Linked DNA regions of Bradyrhizobium sp. AZCC 1610. The protein of the gene in region 1 interacts with the protein of each later gene in a pairwise test. Links are inferred from orthologs where the notes say so. Each region holds a gene or a part of one and is shown in the gene's direction. Other genes may lie near its edges.

Region 1 (7,360 bases):
ACGCGGGTGCCGAGCGTGGTTTCGAACTGCAGCAGGCGCTGATCGAGGGAGGCAGTAATCTCGCCGCTGTTCGCGACCAGGCGGGTGTCGAAAGTGTCGACGTAATTCTTCAGGTTGTCGCTGATCTCCTGGGTCCGCTGGCCCATGCGCTCAACGATCTCGCCACCGAAGGTCTTGACGGTGCGATCGAACTCGGAGATGTGGCGCGTGATCAGCGCGCCGAGCGTGCCGCTGTCGCGGGCGAATTTTTCCGCAAGTTCGCCGCCCTGGTTCTTCACCAGTTCGTCGAACGCGCTCATCTGCAGGGCGAGGCTGTCGTGCGCGTTCTCAGTCTGGCTGATCACCTTGGCGACCAGCGTGTTCACGGTCACATCCAGCGCATCGCTGGCCTTGTCGCCCGAGGTGAGAATGCGGCTTGCGAGGCGGTTGCCGGCTTCGTCGATCTTGTTGACGAGATCGCCCGAGCGCAGTTCGAGTTCAAGCAGCAGCGAGTCGGAGGAATTCTTCAGGGAATCGTGGACCTGCTCGGTGCGGTCGGAGATGCCGTCGACGATGGTCGAGGAGCGCTGCTCGAATTCGCCGGTGATGCGGTCGATACGTTCGTTCAGCATCTCGTGGACGCGATCGGCGAGATCGACGAACTCGTCGTGGACGTGACCGGTCTTGAAGTTGAGGCTGGTGGTCAGCCGCTCGGAGGCGTCGAGCACAGCGCGCGTGGTCTCGGCGCTGGCTTCCTCGAGGCGGTCGAGCAGGTCGCCGCCGCGTTCGCCGAGCGCCAGGATCATGTTGTCGCCGGCGTTGCTCAAGGCGCTCGTGATATGCTGGCCGCGCTCTTCCAGCGCGCCGGTGATGCTCTTCGCGACTTCGTCGACGCGCGAGGCGATCGCGTCCGAGATCAGCGCGATATCGTGGCGCAGGTCGATCTGGACGCCGGAAATGGCGCTGCGAACCTGCTCGGCCTGGCCGACCAGGTTGTCGCGCTGATGCGCAATGTCCTGCAGCAGCGCACGAATGCGTACTTCATTGTCCGAATAGGCGCGCTCGAGCGCTGCGACTTCATTGGCGACAAGCGTTTCCAGTTCGCCGGCGCGTGCGATCGCGCGCTCGACGCCGTCGCCCATGGCTGCGACTTCGCGGCGGATCGCCTGACCGACCGTCACCATCGAATCGGCGGCGGCTCCCTCGGGCTCGGAGAAGCGGATCGCGACCTGCGCCATCGACTGCGCGATCATCCGCATTTCCTGGCCGCGCCAGGCCAGGCTCGCGAGGAAATAGAACAACAGCACCGGCGCAAAGAACAACGCCGCAAGGCCGGCGAGCACCAGCACGCCGCCGCTCTGTCCGATCGCCGCCTGCAGCGCGGGCAGGAAGCTGACGGTCAGCAGGCCGCAACCGATCACCCAGACGCCGCCGAACACGGAGGCAAGCGTGTAGACGCTGCGGGCAGGGCTGCCCTTCTGGATTGCCTGCAGAATCTGTCCGATGGTTTCGCGATCGTCATTGGCGGCGCGACGGGGGCTGCGCGGCTCTTCGATCGGATCGAACGCTTGCCGCTCGGCGCTGCCGCGCGTGTCGAACGGCGATTCGGAATAGGTCGGCGCGGCGGAGGGCATGGTCGGCGACGAGAGTTCGCCGCCGATCGAATTTCGGTTGGTGTCGACGGTCGTATCGCTGATGTTGAGCGCTTCCTGAATGGCGGAGAGCGCGACTTCGGTGGGATCTTTGACCTTCTTGGGATTGTTCGCCATGTTCAGTCCGAGCCCTCTTAACTTTTACGCATCCGGCCGTTCTTGCAAAAAAAATGCCCCCGCAAGCTCGAAGCCGGATTCATAACCCCCCGCGGACCGCAAGCGTGCCCGCCGGCAGCTTGTCCGCTACATCCGCAAACATCCTATTGGTTGAGCGATACGAATGAAATGGCCGCGATTAAGACATTCTTAATCATCGTTAACAGCTTTGTTCCTTAAGGCCTTAAAGATACACAAATTTCTGGAACCGGATCCTCGATCACGACGGATTGGTGTCTAAAATAAGGCAAAAATGTAGCGAATTCACAGAACGTTTCGTTAACCGGTGCCGTGATTGGCTGTTGAAAATGACCTCTCCGAATCGCTGCGGCGAGGCGATCCGGACCTTAAGTCATGCCGCTTCATCTCGAACGGATAGAATGGATGCCATCGCCGCCGCTGGCTCCCGATGACGGGCCGATCGATTTCGAACATCTCAACCGCATGACGCTCGGCGATGCCGGCCTCGAGCAGGAGGTGTTGGCGATGTTCGTGGCCCAGTCGGCAAAACTGGTGAGCACGCTCGCCACCACGCCTTCGGATGCAGGCGCATTGGCGCATACACTGAAGGGCTCGGCCCGCGCGATCGGTGCTTTTGCGGTCGCCGATGCCGCAGCCGTGCTGGAGGCGGCCATCGCCAGAGGCTTCGATGCGTCCGCTGCGCTCGCCGAACTCGGCGAGGCGGTTACAGAGGCGCGGGCGGCGATCGAGGCGATTCTGCGCCGTTCCTGAGCGGAAAGCGGTCCGTATCGGCCAAAATCCCGGTAAAATGCCGCCTTAAGGTTTTCGTCCCGACCGCTGGCGCTGTGCGGATCGACCCGTTATACGACTGCCGGGACCTTCCTTACATATTCCGGCAGCACGAGCGATCATGGCCAAAATCCACTTTGTCGACCATACCGGCGAAAAACGAACCATTGAAGTCGAGAACGGCTCGACCGTGATGGAAGCCGCGATCCGCAACGCCATTCCAGGCATCGAAGCCGAATGCGGCGGCGCCTGCGCCTGCGCAACCTGCCACGTCTATGTCGACGAAGCCTGGCGCGAGAAGGTCGGCGCTCCGACCCCGATGGAAGAAGACATGCTGGATTTCGGTTTCGACGTGCGGCCGAACTCGCGCCTGTCGTGCCAGATCAAGGTGAGCGACGATCTCGACGGCCTCGTGGTGTCGACGCCGGAACGGCAGGCCTGAGGTCGCTCAGGCTGGGTCGACGCCGCGGCGAATCCAGCGCTGAAAATTTGCCAGGATATCCGGCGTCAACGGCGTAGGTTTGCGCGTGGCCTCATCGAGCAGCACCGACACTGATTGCGCCGACGCAACGCATTTGCCTTCGGAGAACACCACCTGATCGAAGGTCACTGACGTGCGGCCGAACTTGACGACGCCCAGCCCCATTTCGATCGTACCAGGCCAGCGCAATTCTGCGCGGAAATGCATGTCGAGCCGGACCATGATCCAGGTGACGCCGTCCGGCATCAGCCCGTAGCTGCGGTCCTTCATTAGCGTGACGCGGCCGGTTTCGAAATAGGTGGCGTAAACCGCGTTGTTGACGTGCTGGTTGGGGTCGAGATCGGCAAATCTCACATTGTCCGACAAGCGATAGGGAAAATCCTCCAGACGCGGGATCGCGTCGGGATGCAAGGGGGCGTTCACAGGGCCATCTCCGAAAAATCTCGTTCCCTTACAGCCCACTTGTCGAATGACGGCAAGGGGTTGCGGCCGTCGCGAACGCCATATTATGGCTTTCCTGTTAGCCCCGGGTTGGCTAGACAGATGCGGCCTTCCCGCCAGGTTCAACCGAAAAGAAGCTGACATGAGCGAAGCGATCAAAACCGATGTGCTGATTATTGGCGCGGGTCCGTGCGGCCTGTTTGCCGTCTTCGAACTGGGCCTCCTGGACATGAAGGCGCATGTGGTCGACATCCTCGACAAGATCGGCGGTCAGTGTGCCGAACTCTACCCGGAAAAACCGATCTACGACATTCCCGGCATTCCCTTCGTCACCGGCCAGGGCCTGACGGACGCGCTGCTCGAACAGATCAAGCCGTTTCATCCGACCTTCCATCTCAACGAGATGGTGGAGACGATCGAGAAGATCGGCAATCCCGGCTTTCGCGTGACGACCGATACCGGCCAGGTGTTCGAGTGCAAGGTGGTGGTGATTTCTGCGGGCGGCGGTTCGTTCCAGCCGAAGCGTCCGCCGGTGCCGGGCATCGAAGCCTATGAGAGCACCTCGGTATTCTATGCCGTGCGCAAGATGGAGCAGTTCCGCGACAAGAACATCCTGATCGTCGGCGGCGGCGATTCCGCGCTCGACTGGACGCTCAATCTGCATCCGATTGCGAAACGCGTGACGCTGCTGCATCGGCGCGACGATTTCCGCGCCGCGCCCCACAGCGTCGAGCAGATGCGCGCGCTGGTGGCTGGCGGAAAAATGGATCTGAAGATCGGTCAGGTCACCTCGCTGGAAGGCGAGGGCGGCAAGCTTTCCGCGGCCGTGATGAAAGGCAACGACAACGCGATCTCGAAGATCGAGTGCGATACGATGCTGCCGTTCTTCGGGCTGACCATGAAGCTCGGCCCGGTGGCGAACTGGGGCGTCGCGCTCGAGAACAATCTGGTGCCGGTCGACACCGCTGCGTTCGAGACCAATGTTCCCGGCGTCTTCGCGATCGGCGACATCAACACCTATCCCGGCAAGCTCAAGTTGATCCTGTCCGGATTCCACGAAGGCGCGCTGATGGCGCAGAAGGCGCACCGCTACGTCTATCCGGACAAGCGGCTGGTGTTCCAGTACACCACCTCGTCGTCGAGCCTGCAGAAGAAGCTCGGGGTCAACTGATCCTCAAAAATGAATGACGGTTTGCGGAACTTTCCCGGGGCGCGCGCGGCAATCGTCACTGGAACCGTCCGCGAAATGGCCTTAGTTTGAGGCCACTCATTCAGGGGATTGATCAGGTGATGACGATGCGCAAGCTGACCGTATTTCAACTGATACTCCCGATCGTGATCGGGCTCGCGTTTGCCGGTGAACTCGCCGCGCAGCCGGTGGAGCCTTCGGCGGCCGGGCTGTGGGAGAAGACCGAGAAGGGCAAGCCGGTCGGATGGTTTCTGGTGGTCGATCGCAACGGCGCCTTCGAAGGGGTGTTCGCCAAGCTCTTTTCTGAGCCGGGCGATGCTCCCAATCCGATCTGCTCGAAATGCACCGACGATCGAAAGGATGCACCGTGGCTTGGGCTCTCCTTCATCCGCGACATGAAGCGCGAGGGATTGAAATACGAGAATGGCAACGTGCTCGATCCGCGCGATGGCAAGATCTACAAGGCCAAGATGACGCTCAGTCCCGATGGGCAGACGTTGACGATGCGCGGCTACCTCGGCATCTCGCTGCTAGGCAGGGATGAGGTCTGGACGCGCCTGCCTGATACGGCGCTGGCGCAGGTCGATCCGTTGATCGTCGCAAGATATTTGCCGGCGCAGGCTGCTGCGATGAAGCCTCCCGCCGGTGCGGCAAAGGCCCCCGCAGCGCCCAAGAAGACCACTGCGCCGGCACCGGTTCCTGCACCTGCGCGTTAGTTCAATCCGCCGGTTCTGCCTGGTGGCCGCGGCGCGTCCGGCGCAACCGGTATCGGCGGCGCCGGCTGCGACGTAATTTCAGGCACCCCGGCGTCGAGCTGCAGCACGGCGGCAGCGGCTGGCACGACGGCATCCGCCATCGCGGCGTGGCCCTCGGCGCTCGGATGCACCGCGCCGCCATAGACTGCCGACAAGACGCCCCAGGTGGCGTCATGGATATCGGATGGCTGCTGCGATGTCGGCAGGCCTTGGGGGTAGGTCATCGCCGCGAAGTAGCTGTCATTGGCATCGCGGATCCAGCGCGCGCGTGGCAGATAGGCGCGATACTCGCCGGCGCTGCGGCCGCACAGCATCGGCTGGTTGGCGGCCGTGACGATATCGGGATCGAAGCTGTCGCCGGTCGCCGAGAAGCACTGCCGGTCGAATTCCGGGTCGCTCTGCGTGCGCGCGCAAAAACCGTGACCGGCAAAACTGGGCTGATGATTATCGACGAAGGTCATTCGGTCGGCGCGCGGATTGCGGCACAGGATGCCGCCCTCGCACAGCGCCAGCGCTCTCAGTTGCGGCAGGAATTCGCTTTCGACAAAGTTCGAGACGGCCGCGAGCCGCTGCGGCTGGGCGTTGAAGGAGGGATGAATGTCGAAGCCGGCACGTCCGCCGGGGCAGGGCGCGCCGCCACCCGACAGCGTCGGATTGGCGTAGGAGGTGTAGACCACCCGCGACAGGTCGCCGCCGAGGAGGGGCTTGAGCGCCTCGCGCAGCTTGGCAAAGCCCTGTGGCAGGTCCCGCGTCATTGCACTGCGCGCGTCGTCCACGGAGGCCATCACGCCGCTACGCCGAAACAGCGCGCGCTCGGTCGCCGTGTCCACGATGACGTCGGCGACGAGTCCGGAAAAATAGATGTCGTTGGCACCGATCGACAGCAGCACGAGGTCGAGCCCGCGGTCCGCCTGACGGCGTTTCGCGGCGGTGAGCGCTTCGCGCAGTTCAGTCAGTTGCCCGTTGACCGTGCCCAGGCACGCACTGCCCGATTTCGACGGCAGGCAGTCGCGGGCGCGCTGCGAGCCGAACAGCCCGTCGGCAATGGTGGCGCCGGTGCAGGCCAGCGGCAGATAGGTCACCGCGATGTGCGGATATCGCACGGCGAGCGCCAGCGCGGTCCGGGTCTGATAGCTGTAGAGCGAACGGTGGCAGGCAGGATTGAACCAGAGCGCGCTTTGCCGCTGCCAGACCGGCAGCGTGTCGGGTGCCTCGCATGCGCGTCCGCCCTTATAGCCGGCGCGGCTCGGACGGTAATATTGCGACGCTGCCGTTCCGAGATAGGAGCGGAAGCAAAAGCCTTCGTCGGCCAGCGCAATCGGCCGGTCAGGATTTCCCTCGCCGGAAGCCACACTGTCGCCGAGCCCGGCAATGAAGATGTCGCGCACCGCGATCTCGGTGAAAACGCGCTGACTGCCCTCCGAACTGGACACGTCGACGGTAGCAACCGTGGTGCGGCCATAGCGGACCCTGAGATTGATCGGCTCGGCACAGTCGAAGGTGGAGGTTTGCGGGCCGTCACCATCGTCGAACGTCCACGCGCAGGTGGCGCCGACCGGAACCGGGCCGGTCAGCCGGGCCACGATCGGATGATCGATCGGCGTCAGATAGCTTTCCTTGACGTTGTCGCGCGTGCAGGGCTCGTTGACGCGGCCGGCGAGATCGATACAGAGCCTGTTCACCGTGTTGCGCGCCCAGCCGCGGCCATCGCTCTGGATCGCCAGTACCTGCTCCGAAGCCAGCACGCTGCGGCCGCGTCCGCTTTCGGCGTGCAGCAGGAAATCCCGCTCCTCGCGGAACAGGCGGAATCGGTTGCGCACCTCCCAGGAAATCTGCAGCGGCCCGTAGCCGCCGGCGGTCTGGGCTTGCGCAGCGGACGTGGATATGCCGGCCAGCGCGCCGGCAACCAGCGCGACCGACAGCATCGAACGTAAGAGAATTCCAGCCATGGCGTCGT
Region 2 (7,336 bases), 1.5 Mb from region 1 along the record:
TTCAGGCGATCAAGGGTGCACGTCGGCTGGTGCTGGTGGACGGCGTATTCGCGCCAAAGCTCTCCGAACTGGACGGGCTTGAGAAGGGATTGACCATCCGCACCCTGCGCGAAGTGCTGGAGGGTGGTGACGCTACGTTGCAGGCGCAGCTCTTCACGCTTGATATCGCCAATCCGATGGTGGCGCTCAACAGCGCGATGATGACCGATGGCGTGGTGGTCGAGATCGCCAATGGCGTCGTGCTGACGCAGCCGCTGCATATCATTCATATCGCCAGCGGCTCCGCGCCCGCGGCGATGTTCACCCGCTCGCTGTTGCGCCTCGGCAAGGATGCCGGCGTGATGCTGGTCGAAAGCTACATTGCGGCCGATGGCGCCAACGGCTATCAGGCTCACGACTCGCTGATTGTAGCGATCGGCGACAATTCGCGGCTGGACCATGTTCGATTGGTCGAGGACGGCCGCGAGGCCTTCAACATCTGCTCCGCCGTCGTCACGCTGGGCGCACACGCGCACTTCAATACGTTTGGTATGACCTCGGGCGCTGCCGTCAGCCGCTATCAGGCCACCATTGCCTTCGCCGGCGAGGGCTCCCGCGTCGAGACCAACGGCGTCAATCTGCTCAATGGCCGGCAGCACGCCGACACGACGCTGTTGATGGACCACGCAGTGCCGCATTGCGCCAGCCGCGAGGTGTTCCGCGCCGTCGCCGACGACCGCGGCCATTCGGTGTTCCAGGGCCGCATCATCGTGCGCCCGGATGCGCAGAAGACCGACGCCAAGATGATGACGCGGGCGCTGTTGCTGTCCGACGAGGCCGAAGCCGACAACAAGCCGGAACTCGAAATCTTCGCCGATGACGTCACCTGCGGCCATGGCGCAACCACCGGCGCGCTCGACGAGAGCCTGCTGTTCTACCTGCGCGCCCGTGGCCTTTCCGAAAAGGAAGCCCAGGCGCTGCTGATCCAGGCCTTCGTGGGCGAGGCCATTGAATCGATCGTCAACGATGATCTGCGTGAGCTCGCGATTGCAGCCGCGCAGCGCTGGCTGGAGGCGCGGTCATGACCCAGCATCCGGCGGTGAAGAATGGCGCCTATGACGTCGCCCGCGTGCGGGAGGATTTCCCCGCACTGGCGATGAAGGTCTATGGCAAGCCGCTGGTTTATCTCGACAACGCCGCCTCGGCGCAAAAGCCGAATGCGGTGCTCGACCGCATGACGGAAGCCTACAAGAGCGAATATGCCAACGTGCATCGCGGCCTGCATTATCTCGCCAACGCTGCGACCGAGGCTTACGAGGGCGCCCGTGCCAAGGTGGCGAAATTCATCAATGCAGGGCGTAGTGAAGAAATCATCTTCACCCGCAATGTCACCGAGGCCATCAACCTCGTGGCATCGTCCTGGGGCGAGCCCAACATCAAGCAGGGCGACGAGATCGTGCTCTCGATCATGGAGCACCACTCCAACATCGTGCCCTGGCACTTCCTGCGCGAGCGCCATGGCGCGGTGATCAAATGGGCGCCGGTCGACGACGACGGCAACTTCCTGATCGAGGAATTCGAGAAGCTGCTGACGCCGCGCACCAAGCTGGTTGCCATCACCCAGATGTCGAACGCGCTCGGCACTTTCGTTCCAGTCAAGGAAGTCGTGAAGCTCGCTCATGACCGCGGCATTCCGGTGCTGGTCGATGGCGCGCAAGGCGCGGTGCATCTGCCGATCGACGTGCAGGACCTCGATTGCGATTTCTATGCCTTCACCGGCCACAAGATCTATGGTCCGACCGGGATCGGCGCGCTCTATGCCAAGCATGAGCACCTGGTGGCGATGCGGCCCTATAACGGCGGCGGCGAGATGATCCGTGAAGTTGCCCGGGATTGGGTCACCTATGGCGACCCGCCGCACAAGTTCGAGGCTGGGACGCCGCCCATCGTCGAGGCGATCGGGCTGGGTGCGGCGATCGACTACGTCAATTCGATCGGCAAGGAGCGCATCGCCGCTTACGAGCACGATCTTCTGACCTACGCCCAGGAGCGCCTGCGCGAAATCAACTCGCTGCGCCTGATCGGCACCGCGCGCGGCAAGGGACCGGTGATTTCCTTCGAGATGAAGGGCGCCCACGCCCATGACGTCGCGACCGTGATCGACCGGCAAGGGATAGCGGTGCGCGCCGGCACCCATTGCGTGATGCCGCTTTTAGAGCGGTTCAATGTCACAGCCACCTGCCGCGCGTCGTTTGGGATGTATAATACCTGGGAAGAAGTCGACCATCTGGCACAGGCGCTGATCAAGGCGCGGGAATTGTTCTCATGAGTGACACAGCCGAAGTCAAGTCAGCCAATATGGAAACCATCTCGGCGCTGCCGCCCGAGGAGACCGAGCGGCTGGGAGGCGAGATCGTCGCCGCGCTGAAGACGGTTTTCGATCCGGAAATTCCGGCCGACATTTACGAGCTCGGCCTGATCTACAAGGTCGACCTCAAGGACGACCGCAGCGTCGACGTGATGATGACGCTGACCACGCCGAACTGCCCGGCGGCCGGCGAACTGCCGACCATGGTGGAGAACGCGGTCGCCAGCGTTCCCGGCGTCGGCGTCGTCAATGTGAACCTGGTGTGGGATCCGGCCTGGACGCCGGATCGGATGTCCGACGAGGCCCGTCTCGTCCTCAATATGTGGTGAGTGTTGCGTGTTGGCTTAACGGCTTTACGGGAAGATGACAGGCATTGATTTGCGGTTGGGAATGATCACATGAATGACATGACGTCAGCTTCACCCACGCCAGCCACCAAGCCGAAGCCGCGGCCGCGCCCGCAGGTCATGAAACTGACCGAGGCAGCCGCGCAGCGGATTACGGAACTGACCAGGCGCGCAGGTTCCGAGATCGTGGGCTTGCGCGTCGGGATCAAGAACGGCGGCTGCGCAGGCCAGTCCTACACGGTGGAATACGCCCATGAGGTCCGGCCGACCGACGAAGTGGTCGAGGACCGCGGCGTGAAGATCCTGGTCGATCCCAAGGCGGTGTTGTTCCTGCTCGGCACCGAGATGGACTACAAGGCCGACAAGATGCAGGCCCAGTTCATCTTCAACAATCCGAACCAGGTCTCCGCCTGCGGTTGCGGCGAGTCGGTGCAGCTGACGGCCGCGAAGGTTTAGTCTCGTGTCCCGGACGCGCTGCAGCGTGCTTGCGCTGCTGCGCAGAGCCGGGACCTGCCTGCCCAAGCCATAGGCCCCGGATCAGCAGCGCACCGCTTCGCGCTGCGCAGCATCCGGGGCACGAGTGATTGCCATGGACCGCGATTTCCTGATCGACCTGTTTGCCGATTTCGGCCCGGTCACCATCCGCCGGATGTTTTCAGGTTTTGGCATCTCCGCCGACGGCACCAATTTCGCGCTCGCGCTGCGGGCTGGTCTGTATTTCCGCGCCGATGACCAAACCATTCCGCAATTCGAAGCGGAGGGATCGCAACCGTTTCAGTATCAGACGCGCAGCAAGACGGTCACCGTGAACTCGTACTGGCAATTGCCGGCGCGTCTGTTTGACGACTCCGAGGAGCTGGCCAATTGGGCGAGGACGGCGCTCGCCGCAGCACAACGCGCGGCGTTGCGCAAACGGCCGAGGGTGCGGAAATCGGCCAAGGTGGCGGCGAAGCGGCCAGCTCCGAAGGGCAAGCCGGCGAAGCGTAAGGCGAAAGCCTAAGCGACCTGGCTGCGGGTCTCGTCGGCGTATTCGGGATCGACTTCGCAGATCACGCGGTTGCGGCCGTTGCGCTTGGCGGCGTAGAGGCAGGCGTCGGCGCGCTCGATCAGCGAATCGGTGTCATCGTCCAGTTTCAGCATGGAGACGCCGACGGAGATGGTGACGCGGCCGAGAATTTCGCCGGTGGATTTCTTCTTCAACTCCTTCGCCATCACGGCGCGGCGAATGTGGTCGGCGACCGTCAGCGCCTGACGCAGCCCGGTATTGGGCAGCACGACCGCGAACTCCTCACCGCCATAGCGGGCGGTGATGTCCTGGCCCTTGATGGTCTGCTTCAGCGACATCGCAACCAGCCGCAGCACCTGATCGCCGGTGAGGTGGCCGTAGGAATCGTTGAACGATTTGAAATGGTCGATGTCGAACATCAGGAGCGACAACGGTTCGCCGTTTGCCAGCGCCGCCCGAACCGCCATGTCGATCGAACGGTCGAAATATTTGCGGTTGCCCAATCCGGTCAGCGGATCGGTCAGGCTCTCGGCACGGATCGCCTCGAGGCTGTGCTGGAGGTTGCTGATCTCGGTCTTTGACAGCGACAGCCGGCTTTCCAGCGCCTTGTTGGTCTCCTGCATCTCGCGGGTGGACTTCACCAGACCTTCAACGATCGCCTCGATCTGATCGCGGTTCTTGGCATTCCGGAGTTTCTCGCTGGCGCCGCTCAGCCTGGCGTCATAGCTCTGCGACATGCCGAGCGCGTCCGTGATCAGGTTCATCACGTCGTCGATTTCGCCGATCACGCGCGCGCCGACCTTGTCGATGCGGTCGGAAGTCTTGATGTGCGAGAGATAGGTTTCGTAGATCTGCTCGAGGTCGGACTCGCTCAGTCTGCCGTTGCGCGCCAGCGTCTCGTTGATGATCTTGTTGAGGGGGGCATTGTAGCCGGTGGCGTAAACGTACCAGATTTCGTAATTGCGCGGGACGGCGGTCTGCCGAAGGGATTTGATCTGGCCCAACGCGACTTCGGCAAACGCCAAGGTGCGTTCGTGTTCGTCCAGCAGCTTGACCACTGATCCCGTCCCCAATAGCGAGCAGCGCCAGTCGTTGCCGGCAGCAATGATTTAAATTATCGCGCCAGGTTAACGGAGGAGGATGAACGGCCGGTAAATGCTTCCGGCCGTCGGGATCGGCGCTGATCAGACGCGGGCGCGAACCGGCCGCAGCAGGAACGCCGGAAGATGCGAGTGATCGGCGGGCTCCGATTCAGCGTCGCGCTGGGCGCGCCGCGGTTCGGGACGACCGATCGAGGGCACGCGCGAGGGCTGTGCAGGGCTGGGCGGCGTGAAGGCTTCGGTCGCTGCCTGCGGCTGCGGGCCGGCACTACGGCCGGCGGCCTTGGCATGCCGCGGTTCGCGGTCGCCGCTCTTGTCGCTACCCCTGGCGGGGCGCGGCTCGCGTTCACGCCGCGGCTTGCGGCCACCGCGCGAACCTTCCCGAGATCCCTCGCGTGAACGATGTTCGCGCGGCTGATCGGTTTCGTCGGAGGAAACCGACTGCACGGCATAGTCGCCTTCGGCGGCAGGAATGGTCTGGCCGATCAGCCGTTCGATCGCAGCAATCGATTTGTTGTCGAGCGGGCTGACGATCGAGATCGCGGTGCCGGCGCGTCCGGCGCGTCCGGTACGGCCGATGCGATGCACGTAGTCGTCGGCATGATGCGGCACGTCGAAATTGAAGACGTGGCTGACAGCTGGAATATCGAGGCCGCGGGCCGCGACGTCGGAGGCCACCAGCAACGGAATCTCGCCCTTGCGAAATTGATCGAGCGCCGCGGTGCGGGCCGACTGGTCCATATCACCGTGCAGGGCGCCGACACTGAAGCCGTGCTTCTGCAGCGATTTGTAAACGACGGCGACTTCGCGCTTGCGGTTGCAGAAGATGATCGCGTTCTGAAGATCCTTGGCGTCGCGCAGCAGGCGGCGCAGGATCTCGCGCTTCTCGTGTACCTCGCGTCCGGCGGGGACCTGGAATTGCGACACGCCCACCGCTGTGGTCGCCGGCTTCGAGACTTCGATCCGCGCGGGATTGTGCAGGAAGGCTTCGGTGATGCGGCTGATTTCCGGCGGCATCGTTGCGGTGAAGAACAATGTCTGCCGCGTGAATGGCACCAGCTTGCAGACGCGTTCGATGTCGGGGATGAAGCCCATGTCCAGCATGCGGTCGGCTTCGTCGATGACGAGCAGTTCGACGCCGGTGAGCAGCAGACCGCCGCGTTCGGTGTGGTCGAGCAGGCGTCCGGGGGTCGCGATCAAGACGTCGACGCCGCGGGTCAGCTTACTGTCCTGGTCGCCGAACGAGACGCCGCCGATCAGGAGCGCGACGTTGAGTTTCTGGCCGATGCCGTATTTGTCGAAATTCTCTTTCACCTGTGCCGCGAGTTCGCGGGTCGGTTCGAGGATCAGGGTGCGGGGCATCCGAGCCCGGGCGCGGCCCTTTTCCAGAAGTGTGAGCATGGGCAGGACGAAGGCGGCGGTTTTGCCAGTGCCGGTCTGGGCGATGCCGAGAACGTCGCGGCGGGCCAGAACGTGGGGGATCGCCTGTTCCTGGATGGGGGTAGGGGTAGTGTAGCCGGTGGCCGCAACCGCGGCGAGGACCTTATCGGAAAGGCCGAGATGGGAAAAAGACATTGAGCCTCAAGTCGACACCGCCGTTCGGAATCGAGGGTAAAAAGGCTGTCGCGTTTTGCCCCGAAACGGCGCGCTTTGAAAAGCTGGGGGCTCTGACTTACGCAGACGAGCGGCTAACCTAAGGAATCGCGTTTCGATCCAAGGCCGCGTTGAGGGCGAACATAGGGTTGAAATGGCCAAAGTCAATCTGGGAACGGGACATATAGCGAAAAAGCTTAATGTTCTCGCACAAATAACGGCCAAAACCGTCATTTGGCCGTCAAATCGAACTGCCGCATTCCTATCAACCCGGTCCATTGAACCGTGGGCATTGGGATGCCGACTATGGCATGAAGCGGCTTGGCACGGCCCAAACCAGGACCATTCGTGCGCTGGGGGAATTCGATGAAGGGTTGGCTTTCCAGACTGCTCGCGGTGGCGGGCCTTGCAACGTGCATCGCGGTCTTTGCCGCTCCCGCTTATGCCGAAAAGCGCGTCGCGCTGGTGGTCGGCAACAACGACTACAAAAACGTGCCCAAGCTGCTGAAGGCGGTCAACGACGCCCGCACCATGGGCGATACGCTCAAGCAGCTTGGCTTCACGGTGATGGTGGCGGAAAACCAGAACCGGCAGGCGTTCAGCCAGACGCTGCTGGCGTTCGACAAGGCAGTCGACGCCGGCGACACCGCGTTCTTCTTTTTTGCGGGCCATGGCTTTGAAATCGCGGGGCAGAACTTCCTGCTGCCGACCGACGTGCCGGCGGCCACCGAAGGCCAGGAAGAGCTGGTGCGCGACGCCTCGGTCCTCGCCGACCGCATCATCGAGCGAATGCAGAACCGGAAGGTCCGCACCGCCATTCTGGTGTTCGACGCCTGCCGCAACAATCCGTTCGAACGCGCCGGCACCCGCGCGGTTGCCGGCCGCGGCGGCCTTGCGCCGATGACGCAATTGCCGGAAGGCGTGTTCTCGGTGTTCTCGGCGG

What was found.
Region 2: the proteins of V1279_RS21950 (region 1) and V1279_RS14015 interact in binary tests that used the Escherichia coli proteins (3 or more experiments, as listed by UniProt). The link is inferred for Bradyrhizobium sp. AZCC 1610 from one-to-one orthologs.

The regions. Positions count from the first base shown.
Region 1 is NZ_JAZHRR010000001.1:4,403,162-4,410,521, reverse strand. The notes cover bases 1,545-4,318. They hold V1279_RS21950 (2Fe-2S iron-sulfur cluster-binding protein), read left to right. Parts: upstream 1,545-2,658; coding sequence 2,659-2,979; downstream 2,980-4,318. Other genes in these bases: V1279_RS21940 (NAD(P)/FAD-dependent oxidoreductase), read left to right, coding at 3,602-4,318; V1279_RS21945 (acyl-CoA thioesterase), read right to left, coding at 2,986-3,441; V1279_RS21955 (Hpt domain-containing protein), read left to right, coding at 2,142-2,519; V1279_RS21960 (negative regulator of septation ring formation), read right to left, coding at 1,545-1,748. In the rest of the region: more of V1279_RS21960, read right to left, coding at 1-1,544; more of V1279_RS21940, read left to right, coding at 4,319-4,630; V1279_RS21935 (DUF2147 domain-containing protein), read left to right, coding at 4,756-5,364; V1279_RS21930 (hypothetical protein), read right to left, coding at 5,361-7,352. UniProt on the Escherichia coli protein: Ferredoxin are iron-sulfur proteins that transfer electrons in a wide variety of metabolic reactions. Although the function of this ferredoxin is unknown it is probable that it has a role as a cellular electron transfer protein.
Region 2 is NZ_JAZHRR010000001.1:2,908,423-2,915,758, forward strand. What follows is about bases 1,703-4,452. They hold V1279_RS14015 (HesB/IscA family protein), read left to right. Parts: upstream 1,703-2,754; coding sequence 2,755-3,150; downstream 3,151-4,452. Other genes in these bases: V1279_RS14005 (cysteine desulfurase), read left to right, coding at 1,703-2,308; V1279_RS14010 (SUF system Fe-S cluster assembly protein), read left to right, coding at 2,305-2,676; V1279_RS14020 (TfoX/Sxy family protein), read left to right, coding at 3,284-3,694; V1279_RS14025 (GGDEF domain-containing protein), read right to left, coding at 3,691-4,452. Outside these bases: Fe-S cluster assembly protein SufD, read left to right, coding at 1-1,064; more of V1279_RS14005, read left to right, coding at 1,061-1,702; more of V1279_RS14025, read right to left, coding at 4,453-4,758; V1279_RS14030 (DEAD/DEAH box helicase), read right to left, coding at 4,885-6,375; V1279_RS14035 (caspase family protein), read left to right, coding at 6,760-7,336. UniProt on the Escherichia coli protein: Is able to transfer iron-sulfur clusters to apo-ferredoxin. Multiple cycles of [2Fe2S] cluster formation and transfer are observed, suggesting that IscA acts catalytically.